2 regions of the Actinopolymorpha sp. NPDC004070 genome follow, and region 2 is predicted to be linked to the other one. Evidence: predicted binding sites of a transcription regulator. Region 2 holds the regulator's gene; the other holds the start of a gene.
The links. The regulator LexA, encoded in region 2, represses DNA repair genes until DNA is damaged. The targets are predictions, from matches to a motif close to TCGAACANNTGTTCGA.
Positions count from the first base shown of each region.

Region 1: a site for LexA is predicted at 1,845-1,860, ahead of ABZV93_RS23930 (DUF222 domain-containing protein). Genes of this name have one in related genera too.

Region 1 is NZ_JBEXMJ010000014.1:95,478-101,047, reverse strand. It holds gene ABZV93_RS23950 (hypothetical protein) at 1-451, shown strand, start outside; gene ABZV93_RS23945 (ATP-binding cassette domain-containing protein) at 451-1,278, shown strand; gene ABZV93_RS23940 (hypothetical protein) at 1,327-1,479, opposite strand; partial or broken gene ABZV93_RS23935 (MerR family transcriptional regulator) at 1,521-1,760, opposite strand; gene ABZV93_RS23930 (DUF222 domain-containing protein) at 1,870-3,567, shown strand; gene ABZV93_RS23925 (phytanoyl-CoA dioxygenase family protein) at 3,600-4,379, opposite strand; gene ABZV93_RS23920 (sugar phosphate isomerase/epimerase) at 4,470-5,270, opposite strand; gene ABZV93_RS23915 (hypothetical protein) at 5,370-5,570, opposite strand, start outside.
Region 2 is NZ_JBEXMJ010000007.1:323,309-328,878, forward strand. It holds gene ABZV93_RS15475 (ATP-dependent DNA helicase) at 1-202, shown strand, start outside; gene ABZV93_RS15480 (hypothetical protein) at 245-1,111, opposite strand; gene lexA (transcriptional repressor LexA) at 1,155-1,889, opposite strand; gene ABZV93_RS15490 (LysM domain-containing protein) at 2,249-2,932, shown strand; gene nrdR (transcriptional regulator NrdR) at 3,508-4,002, shown strand; gene ABZV93_RS15500 (vitamin B12-dependent ribonucleotide reductase) at 4,188-5,570, shown strand, end outside.

The DNA.
Region 1 (5,570 bases), on a different contig from region 2:
GTCCGGTGCCGCGATGGCCCTGCACGCCTACCAGCTGGCGGCGGGAGTGACCGTCCTCGTCGGGCTCGGCGCCCTGGCCCTGGTGGTGGCCGTCGACCGGCGGACCTGGAACCCCGGCATGCGCGCGCTCCGCATCCAGGGTGCGACCGAACGCCTGACCACGGGCGCGGCGCTGTGGTCGTACGGCGGCATCGTGGTGACCAGTGCGGTCACCGGCGCGATCGCCGCCGCCGTGGCATGGTTTGCCACCAGCAGAAAGCTTCCGCTCGGGGTCGACGCGTCGCTGCTGGCCAACTGGCCGCGCTGGGCGCACGTCGCAGTGCTGGAGCTGCTGGTGCTGGGAGTGCTCGTCGCGGGCGCGGTCGCCGGCGGCTGGTGGCAGCGCCGCCTGGTCGAGGGACGGCTGGTCGAAGGGCGACTGGCCGAGGGACGGCAGGAGGCGGGTGGCTGATGGGCTTGGCGGTGGCATGCCGAAGAGTCGTGCACATCTACCGGATCGAGGGCTCCGACGTCGTCGCGCTGTCCGGTGTCGACCTGTCGATCAACTCCGGTGAGATGGTGGCGCTGGTCGGCCCGTCCGGGTCGGGCAAGTCGACGCTGATCTCCCTGCTGTCCGGGCTGATGCGGCCGTCGGCCGGCCGGATCGTGGTCGGTGGGTACGACATCGGGAAGCTGAGCGACGCGGAGCTGAACCGCCTGCGCGGCACCGAGATCGGGGTCGTCCTGCAGGGTTCCGCGCGCAACCTGCTGCCGTACGCCAGTCTGGTGCGCAACGTCTGGCTCGCCCAGCGCAGGGCCGCCGCCACCAAGGGCATCGAGCTCGCCGAACCCGAGCAGATCCTCGACCTGGTGGGGCTTTCGGCGATGGCCAGGTCGAAACCGCCCGAGCTCACCCGCGGAGAACAACAGCGTGCCGCCCTGGCCGTCGGTATCGCGGCCGGGCCCGGACTGCTGCTCGTGGACGAGCCGACCAGCCAGCTCGACACCGCCGGGCGCGACGAGGTGGTGGCCGCACTGAAGTCGGTGAACGCCCTGCGCGACACCACGATCGTCGTCGTCACCCACGACCCGGAGGTGGGCACCCAGCTCGGCCGGGTCGTCACCATTCGCGACGGCCGCGTCGGTGCGGAGGGTCGCGACGGGCAGGACTTCGCCGTCGTCGCCGGTGACGGGACGGTCCAGTTGCCGCCGGAGACGCTCGGTGAGTTCCCGCCCGGGACGCTCTTCCTGGTCGACCACGAAGAAGGAGTCGTACGCCTGCACTCCGACGGCGACTGACGACGCGGGCTGGCGACACGGGCGGCCGGGAACGGTTTCGGCCTTGCGTCAACGCGCGGTTGCGTTCTCGGTGGTCGTCTCACCGGAGTTCTCGGTGGCGGCGATGGTCCGGAGGAGGACTTCCCGAGCGGTCGCCAGATCGGCGGCGCGCTGGTCGAGAACGGACAGCTGGTCGCGCAGGCTGTCGAGAACGCCGGGCACGGACGAAGTGTCGCGTCGCCGGAGGCGCACGGCAGTAACTGACGAATGATCCGGGTGGGCGGGCCCGCGTCCAACAGCGCGCGGACCCGGCGTACCGCGTCCTCGTCCTCCACCGCGTAGTGCCTGTACCCATTGGGAAGCCGGTCGGGCCGGATGAGTCCCACGCGCTCGTAGTCACGATCGACCTGGGGAGGTGCGAGACCTCGTGCTCGGCGGGACGATCGCCCGGCTGCTCCGGTTGTGACCTTGGGAGGAGGCCTGCCCGTGTGCTGACGAAGCACCTCGGCAGGAGGTCAGGTTCGCTTTGTACAAAGGGAATCCCGCCATGTGGGTCATAGGTCGTTGTCGGTGGTGGCCGGTAGTATTCGATCATGTCTTCGAGTGAGTGGGGTGCCTGGACCGTGTGGCGGTGCCGCCGACCGGATCCTTGCTGCGCTCGACTCGGTCGACCCGTTCCTGGACGAGGCGTGGGTGACGCCGAAGGGCTCGCTGACCGCGGAGGAGTGCGGGCTGGTGCTCGCCAGGGCGCGGGCGAAGAAGGCCCGCTTCGAGGCACTGGAGCTGGCCCTGGTCCGCCAGGGCGAAGCGTGTGACATCGGGAAGCTGACCGGTTCACCGAACGCCACGGTCTACCTGCGCACCGCGCAGCGGTACGCACAAAGCGAAGCATCCGCCGCCGTGGGGCTGGCCCGGGACCTGGGCAAGGAGGCCCGGCTGACCGGTGAGGCTCTTGCGGCGGGGGTGGTGTCGGCCCGGCAGGCCGGTGTGATCGCCGAAGCGATCAAGAAACTTCCCGAATACGTCGGGGCCGATGAACGTGACCGGGGTGAGGAGTTCCTGATCGAGGCGGCCCGGACCCACAACCCCGACGAGCTGCGCCGGCTGGGCGAGTCCCTGCTGGAACGGATCGCGCCCGAAGAGGCCGAACGGCTGCTGGGAGAGGAACTGGAGCGTAAGGACCGCAAGGCCGAACAGAAACGCTCCCTTCGCTACATCCCCAACGGGATCCCCCAGTCGGAGTCGGTGCGGATCACGCTGCCGGTGTGGGAGATGGAACTGCTCCGCAAGATCATCGAACCCCTCGCCGAACCCAACAAAGGACCAGAACCCGACACACGGCCCATCGAACAGCGCCGCGGGGACGCGTTCGCCGAAGCGCTCGGCCTGCTCGCCGCCGCCTCCACCGCACCCGTCCGCGGCGGCAGACCACCACAGGTCACGGTCACCATCCCCCTCGACACCCTCCTGAACGGCACAGGTGCGGGGACCATCGACGACACCGCCACCCCCATCCGCCCCAGACCCTGCACCTGCCCCAGCACCGACCCCAAATACGGAACCCCCAAGACCGACACCACAAGAACCGCCAAGAGCGCGGCACAGGCCGGTGCCGCGGGCGAACCGACCCCGCGGGAGGCGGCAGGCCAAGACGAGGGCCGGACAGCCCAAGCAGGTAAGCCGAAACGACAGTCATCCGGCACCGGATCCGCGGTCGACGGCGTACCGCCACCTCGAACACCGGGGCAGCGCCCACAACCGAACACCGAACCCCGAGCGGATGCCGGATCGGATGCCGGCTGTGCTCCGAAGACCGACCTGACTCCGGAGCACGACCTCGGGCCCGAAGCTGCCATCGACCCGCACGACGGGTGCCCGAGATGCGGAGGCGGTGGATCGGCCCGCTACCTCGGCAGCGACGGCAAACCCATCTCCGCCGCCACGGTGCGCCGGTTGGCGTGCGAGGCCGACCTCATCCCCGTCGTCCTCGGCGGGGACGGGCAGGTGCTCGACCTCGGCCGCTCCGACCGGTTCTTCAGGGAACACCAGCGGCGAGCCCTCGCGATCCGCGACGGCAGCCACTGCCACTTCCCCGGCTGCAACATCCCCGAACCACGCTGCATCACCCATCACATGACCGCCTGGGACCACGGCGGCCCGACAGACCTGAACAACGGCGTGCTCCTGTGCCGCTACCGCCACGGCACCGTCCACCACAAAGGATGGCAAGTCCGCATGGGCACCCACGGCCACCCCGAATACGTACCGCCAGAGTGGGTGGATCGACAGCAGAGAATCCTCCGCCCCTGAATCAGCCGTACGCCGGTCCGGTCGTACGCCGGTCAGTCGAAGGGGAGTGGGTCGTACCCCGCGCCGTACGGTGCGTCGGGCCGTTCGAACTCACCCATCAGCGCCCGGCGCATGGGCGTCGTGCGCTCCAGGAATTCGGCGGAGTTCGTGAGCCGGTCGGCCGGGCGTACCCACGGCGGGCTGTAGACGTAGTGCGCGGTGTAGCGGTCACGATCCCCGTCGTGGCGGTAGGTCCGGTGCCAGACGCCGTTGTGGAAGATCAGCACCGACCCGATCGGCGCACAGATGACGTGCCCGATCGGCGTGTCCCCACGAGCCGCCCGGATCTCGGCGGGCAAGGGCACCGTGCTGCGGTGGCTGCCCGGGATCAGTTCCATGTTGCCCGTGCCCGGCCGGGTCTGGTCGGTCAGCAGGAACGACACCCGCAGCTGGATCAGCGGGACCGGGTACCCGAGCTTGCCGAAGTCGTACGCACCCGAGCCGTCCTGGTGCCAGCCGCCGATCCCGCCGTGCGCGGGTTGCATGGTGTTCCAGCTCGACTGCAGGACGAACCGGTCACCGAACAGCCCACGTACCTTGGGGAGTACGGCCGGGTGGTCGATCAGGTGTTCCAGACTTGGCTCGGTCTCATAGCCTCGGCCGACCTGACCGAACTCCTTGTCCCGCGCGGCATGCAGCCGTGCCGACGCGTCGTAGCACTCCTCGGCTTCGTCCGCGGTCAGTACGTCGGGGATCACCAGGTAACCCCACGACTCGAACACGAACCGGTCCAGCTCGGTGAACGCTCCCGGCGCCACCTCGGGATTCAGCATTTGCTCGAAACTCCTTGCCCAGAAGGGATCTGGCGAGGGACGGAATCTGATGAACGTCGGGATCGGCACGCAGGCCGCAGGCCCGGTGGCTCAGCCGAAGACGCTGGTGGCGATGGCGTGCTCTTCCTCCAGGCAGTCCCACTCGTTGTCGTCGGCGCCGTCGTAGACGAGGGCGAGCGGCCCGGTGTAGTCGGCCTGGCGCAGCGCCTGCAGCGAGTGGACGAAGTCGTCACGGTCGGGACCGTCGGCGGCGAAGCGGCACTTGGCGTGGCAGGTCTCGCTCCGCCGCGCGACCGCTGCGAGCTGGTCGTACTTGTCCGCACCGGTCCAGTTCCCGAGGTCCACGAGCAGACCCACCTGGCCGTCGGCGGCGTCCAGGATCGCGTGGACCTCCTCGGCTCCGGCGGTGAGCGCGAACCAGTTCTCGGTGACGACGCGGATCTCCGGGTGGTCGCCCGCCAGCTTTCCCAGGCGGCGGCCACTGTCCTCCAACCGCGACGGGTTCGGCGACTGCTTGCCGGCGATCACCCGCGCCCGGCGTGCGCCGAGCGTGGTGGCCACGTCGAGCCAGCCGTCGATCCAGCCCTGGTGGGCGTCCGCGTCGGCCGGGTGGGTGAGGTCGCCGTCGTCGACGAGTACGGCATCCAACGTGACGTTCGCCGACTCCAGAGCCGACCGGAGTTCACCCAGGTAGCCGGACTCGCGGCTGGGAAGGTGGAAGTGGCACAGCTGAACGGTGTCGTAGCCACGTCGCCGCAGCTCCGCCGGCAGGTCGAGCAGGGCCATTCCGGCGTCGGGCTTCGCGAGGTCGTCACCTCCGCCGTCGGCCTGGTCGCCGGACATGTACGAGCCGAGGGTGCGGTGCAGGGACCAACTGGAAACAGCTTTCACAGCTCCCACTCTGGTGGGGTGACGCCCGATCAGGTGGGAGCTGTCCTCAACCGGCCGGTCCGATTCCGGGGCTGAGCCGCCGCCGATTCCGGTACAGGCTCAGGCCTTCACGGACTTGCGTAGTTTGCGAACGCGGCGCCCGGCGTTCTTGCGTACCTTCCTGGCGCTCTTGGTCGCTCCCTTGAGCTCGTCGCCGGCGTTGTCGCGTGCCCTTCCGAACCGTTTTCGGGCGCCCTTGATCTCGCTGCGGGTGTCCTTGCGGACCTTCTTGGCCTTGCGCCGCCACAGCCTGCCCAGTCC
Region 2 (5,570 bases):
CGCGCTCCTGCTCGCGCAGGGGGTCGGTCGCCTCATCCGCAGGTCGACCGACCGTGGAGTGGTGGCGGTGCTCGACCCGCGGCTGGTCACCGCGCGATACGGCAACTACCTGCGGGCGTCGCTGCCGCCGATGTGGTTCACCGGAGACCGCGACGTCGCGCTCGGTGCGCTGCGCCGGCTGCGGTCGGCCCGCGAGAGCTGAGACCGCGCGAGCACAGCCGGCGTCAGCTGGTCGCCGGCCGGGTCAGGGGCGGTGGACGCACACCGCGACAGGGGTCTGCTGCCGGCCCTGGCCGAACGGGTTGTCGCGGAAGAGCTCGGCGAAGAACTCGGCCGGCCGGCTGGTGTCGTGGCCCAGGACATCCCGGCCCAGGTCGTTGGAATCGATCACCACGGTGCCGCCGAGCGTGCCGGCCGGACCCGGCGGGAGCACCTTGCGAAGCGTCGCGGTGATCTCGGCGGCCATCTTGTCGGGGGCCTTCGGCGGCAGCTTCGCGGAGACGTTGGACGGGAACGCGGAGTAGGGCGTCGGGCCGTCGATCGCGTTGACCCGGTGACCGGCGACCCGGTAGAACCAGCCGCGCCGGCCCAGTGCCTTGCCCACGACGCTCGCCCCGGCCGCGACCATGATGCGCGGAAGCCCGGCCTCCTTGATCGCCAGCTGCATGGTCCACGGGCTGCCGAGTCCGATGCCGTGCGGTGTGCGCTGCACCCACTTCGACAGCACCCGGGCCGCCGGAGTCGGGTTGATCTCCCAGGTGAAGTAGGACCGTCCCTGGGAGATCGCCACGATCTTCTCGCTCACCACGACGTACCAGGGCTCGTCGAACGCGCCCTCGAACCTGCTGTCGTCCTCGGCGAGCCGGACCGTCTTGACCACGTAGTCGCTGAGTTTGTCCGCCACCGGGTCACCCCGGCCGAACAGGTCGGTCTGGATCGGGACGCGTGCCCATCGCGTCCCGTCCACCTCGATGGTCAGACTCTTCCCGGCGTTGGGGTCCAGCGGCTCCTTCGGAGGAGGTCCCGGACGCCCGGACTCGGCAACACCTATGTTGACGGGTGCCTGATCGGATCCGGGCGTGGTGCCGGTCTCAGCCGCTGGGTCGGACATGTCGCTCCCGGTGATGACTCCTGTGACGAGCGTCGCATCCTGCTCAGACGCGACGTAGAACGGCGACGACCTTACCGAGAATGACGGCATCGTCTCCAGGGATGGGCTCGTACGCCGGATTGTGAGGCACCAGCCACACCTTGCCGTCACGGGGCCGATAGGTCTTGACGGTCGCCTCGCCGTCGATCATCGCCGAGACGATCTCCCCCGACTCCGCCTCGGGCTGCTGGCGCACGACCACCCAGTCGCCGTCGCAGATGGCCGCCTCCACCATGGAGTCGCCTCGGACGCGGAGCAGGAAGAGCTCACCCTCGCCGACGAGCTGGCGCGGCAGCGGCATGATCTCCTCGACCGACTGCTCGGCCAGGATCGGGCCACCGGCCGCGATCCGGCCCACCACCGGCACGAACGCGGGGGCCGGGCGGTCCTCGCCGCTGTCGGTCTCGTCGTAGGCCGGCACTCCCGCCAGGGGCCGCCGGGTGGACGTGGACGGTGCGAGCACCTCGAGCGCCCGGGGCCGGTTGGGGTCGCGGCGGATGAAGCCCTTGGTCTCCAGGACCCTTAGCTGGTGGGCGACCGACGAGGACGACGTCAGCCCTACGAGGTCACCGATCTCACGCATCGCCGGGGGATAACCGCGCGTCTCCACCGAGTCGCGGATCACCTCGAGGATGCGTCGCTGGCGTGGAGTGAGCCCGGTCGCGTCGGGTGGTCCGTCGGGGAGCTCCCGGACGGTCGCCGTCGGGGACTCGGTCGCTGTGTTTTTCCGCTTGGGCATAGCGGCTGTCTCCTTCCACAGATTTCGGGTCGCGACTCTGCCGACCCTCGGAAGTGAGCCTAGAGCCTGGTCAGAGCACTTTCAAACATCTGTTCGACGCGTGTCGCGATTGTTTTACGAAACCACGAAACACCAGGTAAGGGAGCGTCCGGACAGCCGCGTCGAACGTGTTTTCGAGCGAACTCTGGTGCTTGTCGGTGGGCTGGTGTAGAAATCCATCAGTAAGTACGTCGAACAGTCGTTCGAGCGCCGATGCCGGAAGTGGAGACGCGGACGTGTGAAGCGGAAGCGGCCGGCGCCGACACGGCGGAGGGCGACGACGTGACGGAAGTGAATCGGTGTTCGTGGGAGGTCGGACGATGAGCAACAGCGCGTCGGTGGTCTATCTCGAGGACTTCGTGTCCCGTCGGGCCGGCGGTGCTCCCGAGCGCGGCCGCCGGCACCTCAGTCCGGTCGCGCCACCGGTGGACCCGGGCGCCGGCCGTGCCGATGGCGTGCGGCGTGACGGCGTCCCGTCCCGCGGCGTCCACCCGTTCCTCCGCGTTCCGCACGAGGGGATGGGCGGGGCTCGGGCGGAGGTTCCTGCCGTCCCTCACGTCGATCCGCGCGAGGTGGCGCCCGGGCAGGTGCGCCCCACCCGGCGGTCGCCGGCCGATCGCCGACGTCCCCCGCGACCGCGGGGCGTCCGGTCGTGCGTGCTTCCGGACGACGGGCGGGACGGCGCCTCCACTCTGCGCCTGACCCGGCGGGGCCGGCTGGCGCTGACCACGCTGACGGCCATGGCGGCGCTGGCGTTCGTTGCCGTCCTCGGGCTCCTGGCGCAGGCCGCGTTCGATGCCGCGGCCGGCGGGGCGGAGCGTCCGACTGCCACGACCACGATCACGGTGGAGCCCGGGGAGACGATGTGGGGGATCGCCACCCAGCTCACCCCTGGCGCCGACCCGCGGGCGACCGTCGACGAGATCGCCCGGCTGAACGACCTGTCCCGCGCCGGAGACCTGCGCGCCGGCCAGCGGCTGATCGTCCCCGTTCAGGCCCGCTGACCCGCCTTCGGCCAGTCTGTCCAGGTCCCTTCCGCCGGCCTGTCCGACTGCGTACGTGCACGGTTGCGCTGCCGCCCGGGTGTCTGCCCGTCCCGCGGCTTGTTCGCCCATCCCCCGACCTGCCTCCGACCTGCCTCTCGCGGACCTGTGCCTCTCGCCGACCTGTGCCTCTCGCCGGCCGCCGGTGCAGGCGTGGGCGCCGTGTGCCGGCATGTCCCGTGCGCTTCCGTGCCCCCACCGGCGGAGGAACAGGTCGCCCATTCGCGACATCTCCGGGCCGACACGCCGAGCCGGAAACTTGCTTTCGAATCGCCCCGCGAGCCTGACCTGCAAGGACGCCGACACGTGTGCGCGGCGACACGCAGGGCGCCTTGCGTGCCCGGCGGGACCGACGTAGCGTACCCCTAGATGTGGTAGTTACAGACCTGTAAGTCATCCACAGGTTGTGATTCGCAAGGCACAGGTTCTCCCCAGGTCATCCACAGGTTCGTCCCCAGGGGAGAGGGTGCCGGCGGGTGTCGGACGGAGATCGGCCGGGCGTCGCGCCCGCCGGCGGCGAGGGGAGTCACGAGGCGATGCACTGCCCGTTCTGCCGGCATCCTGACAGTCGGGTGGTCGACAGCCGCACCGCCGACGACGGCGCGGCCATCCGGCGCCGGCGCCAGTGCCTGGACTGCGAGCGCCGGTTCACCACGGTCGAGCAGGTCACGCTCGCGGTGGTCAAACGCAGCGGCGTCACCGAGCCGTTCAGCCGCGAGAAGGTCATCACCGGGGTCCGCAAGGCGTGCAAGGGCCGCCCGGTCACCGAGGACTCTCTCGCGCAGTTGGCCCAGCGGGTGGAGGAGGCGATCCGGTCCACCGGTTCGGCGGAGATCCCCTCGCACGAGGTGGGGCTCGCCATTCTCGGTCCGCTCCGAGAGCTGGACGAGGTGGCCTACATGCGCTTCGCCAGCGTCTACCGCAGCTTCGACACCCTGGCCGACTTCGAGGCCGAGATCGCGGTGCTGCGTGCCGAACACGACGAGACGGTGCCCGAGCCACGGCCGGGGCACCAACCCACCCGGCCCTAGACGAGCGGCCCCGGACGAGCGGCCCCGGACGCACCCGGCGCGGACACGCCGGCCGCCCACGACGACGGAACACGAAGAAAGTCCACGAGAAGTCCACGACCTGCCCGGGGCGGACGAGGGGAAGCGTCCCGCCCGGACCACGAGGCTGATCAGGGCAGACGATCAGCAGGACAAGGAGAACCAGCATGACGGAGACGGTCAGCGGTCCCAGCACTCGCGGGGGCGCGAAAGGGCGCTCGGCGAAGGGACTGAAGGTCAACCGGATCTTCACCACCCCCGGCACCCATCCGTACGACGAGGTGACCTGGGAGCGCCGGGACGTCGTTCAGCAGAACTGGAAGACCGGCGAGACCGTCTTCGAACAGCGCGGTGTCGAATACCCCGACTTCTGGTCGGTCAACGCGTCCACCATCGTCACCACGAAGTACTTCCGTGGCGCCGTCGGCACCCCCGAGCGCGAGTGGACCCTGAAGCAGCTCATCGACCGGGTGGTGAAGACCTACCGCGCGGCCGGTGAGGAGCACGGCTACTTCGCCACTCCGGCCGACGCCGAGGTGTTCGAGCACGAGCTGGTCTGGATGCTGCTGCACCAGTACTTCAGCTTCAACAGCCCGGTGTGGTTCAACGTCGGAACGCCCTCGCCCCAGCAGGTCTCGGCGTGCTTCATCCTCGCCGTCGACGACTCGATGGACTCCATCCTGAACTGGTACAAGGAGGAGGGGCTGATCTTCAAGGGCGGCTCCGGCGCGGGGGTCAACCTCTCCCGCATCCGGGCCAGCCGGGAGCTGCTCTCCTCCGGTGGCACCGCCTCCGGCCCGGTGTCGTTCATGCGCGGCGCCGACGCCTCCGCCGGGACGATCAAGTCCGGCGGTGCCACCCGCCGGGCGGCGAAGATGGTCATCCTCGACGTCGACCACCCCGACGTGGAGGAGTTCATCGAGACCAAGGCGCGCGAGGAGGACAAGATCCGTGCGCTGCGCGACGCCGGGTTCGACATGGACCTCGGCGGCGCCGACATCCACTCCGTGCAGTACCAGAACGCCAACAACTCGGTCCGGGTCTCCGACGAGTTCATGCGTGCGGTGGAGGGCGGCACGTCGTTCGGCCTGCGCTCCCGGCAGACCGGCGAGGTGCTCGAGGACGTCGACGCCAAGGAGCTGTTCCGCCGGATCGCCGAGGCGGCGTGGGGCTGCGCCGACCCGGGTCTGCAGTACGACGACACCATCAACGACTGGCACACCTGCCCCGAGACCGGGCGGATCACCGCGTCCAACCCGTGCTCGGAGTACATGCACCTGGACAACTCCTCGTGCAACCTCGCCTCGCTCAACCTGCTGAAGTTCCTGCGGGACGACGGGCAGTTCGACGTGGAGAACTTCGCCAAGGCCGTCGAGCTGGTCATCACCGCGATGGACATCTCGATCTGCTTCGCCGACTTCCCGACCGAGGCGATCGGGGAGACGACCCGCGACTACCGCCAGCTCGGCATCGGCTACGCCAACCTCGGCGCGCTGCTGATGGCCACCGGCCACGGCTACGACTCCGACGGCGGCCGGGCGATGGCGGCG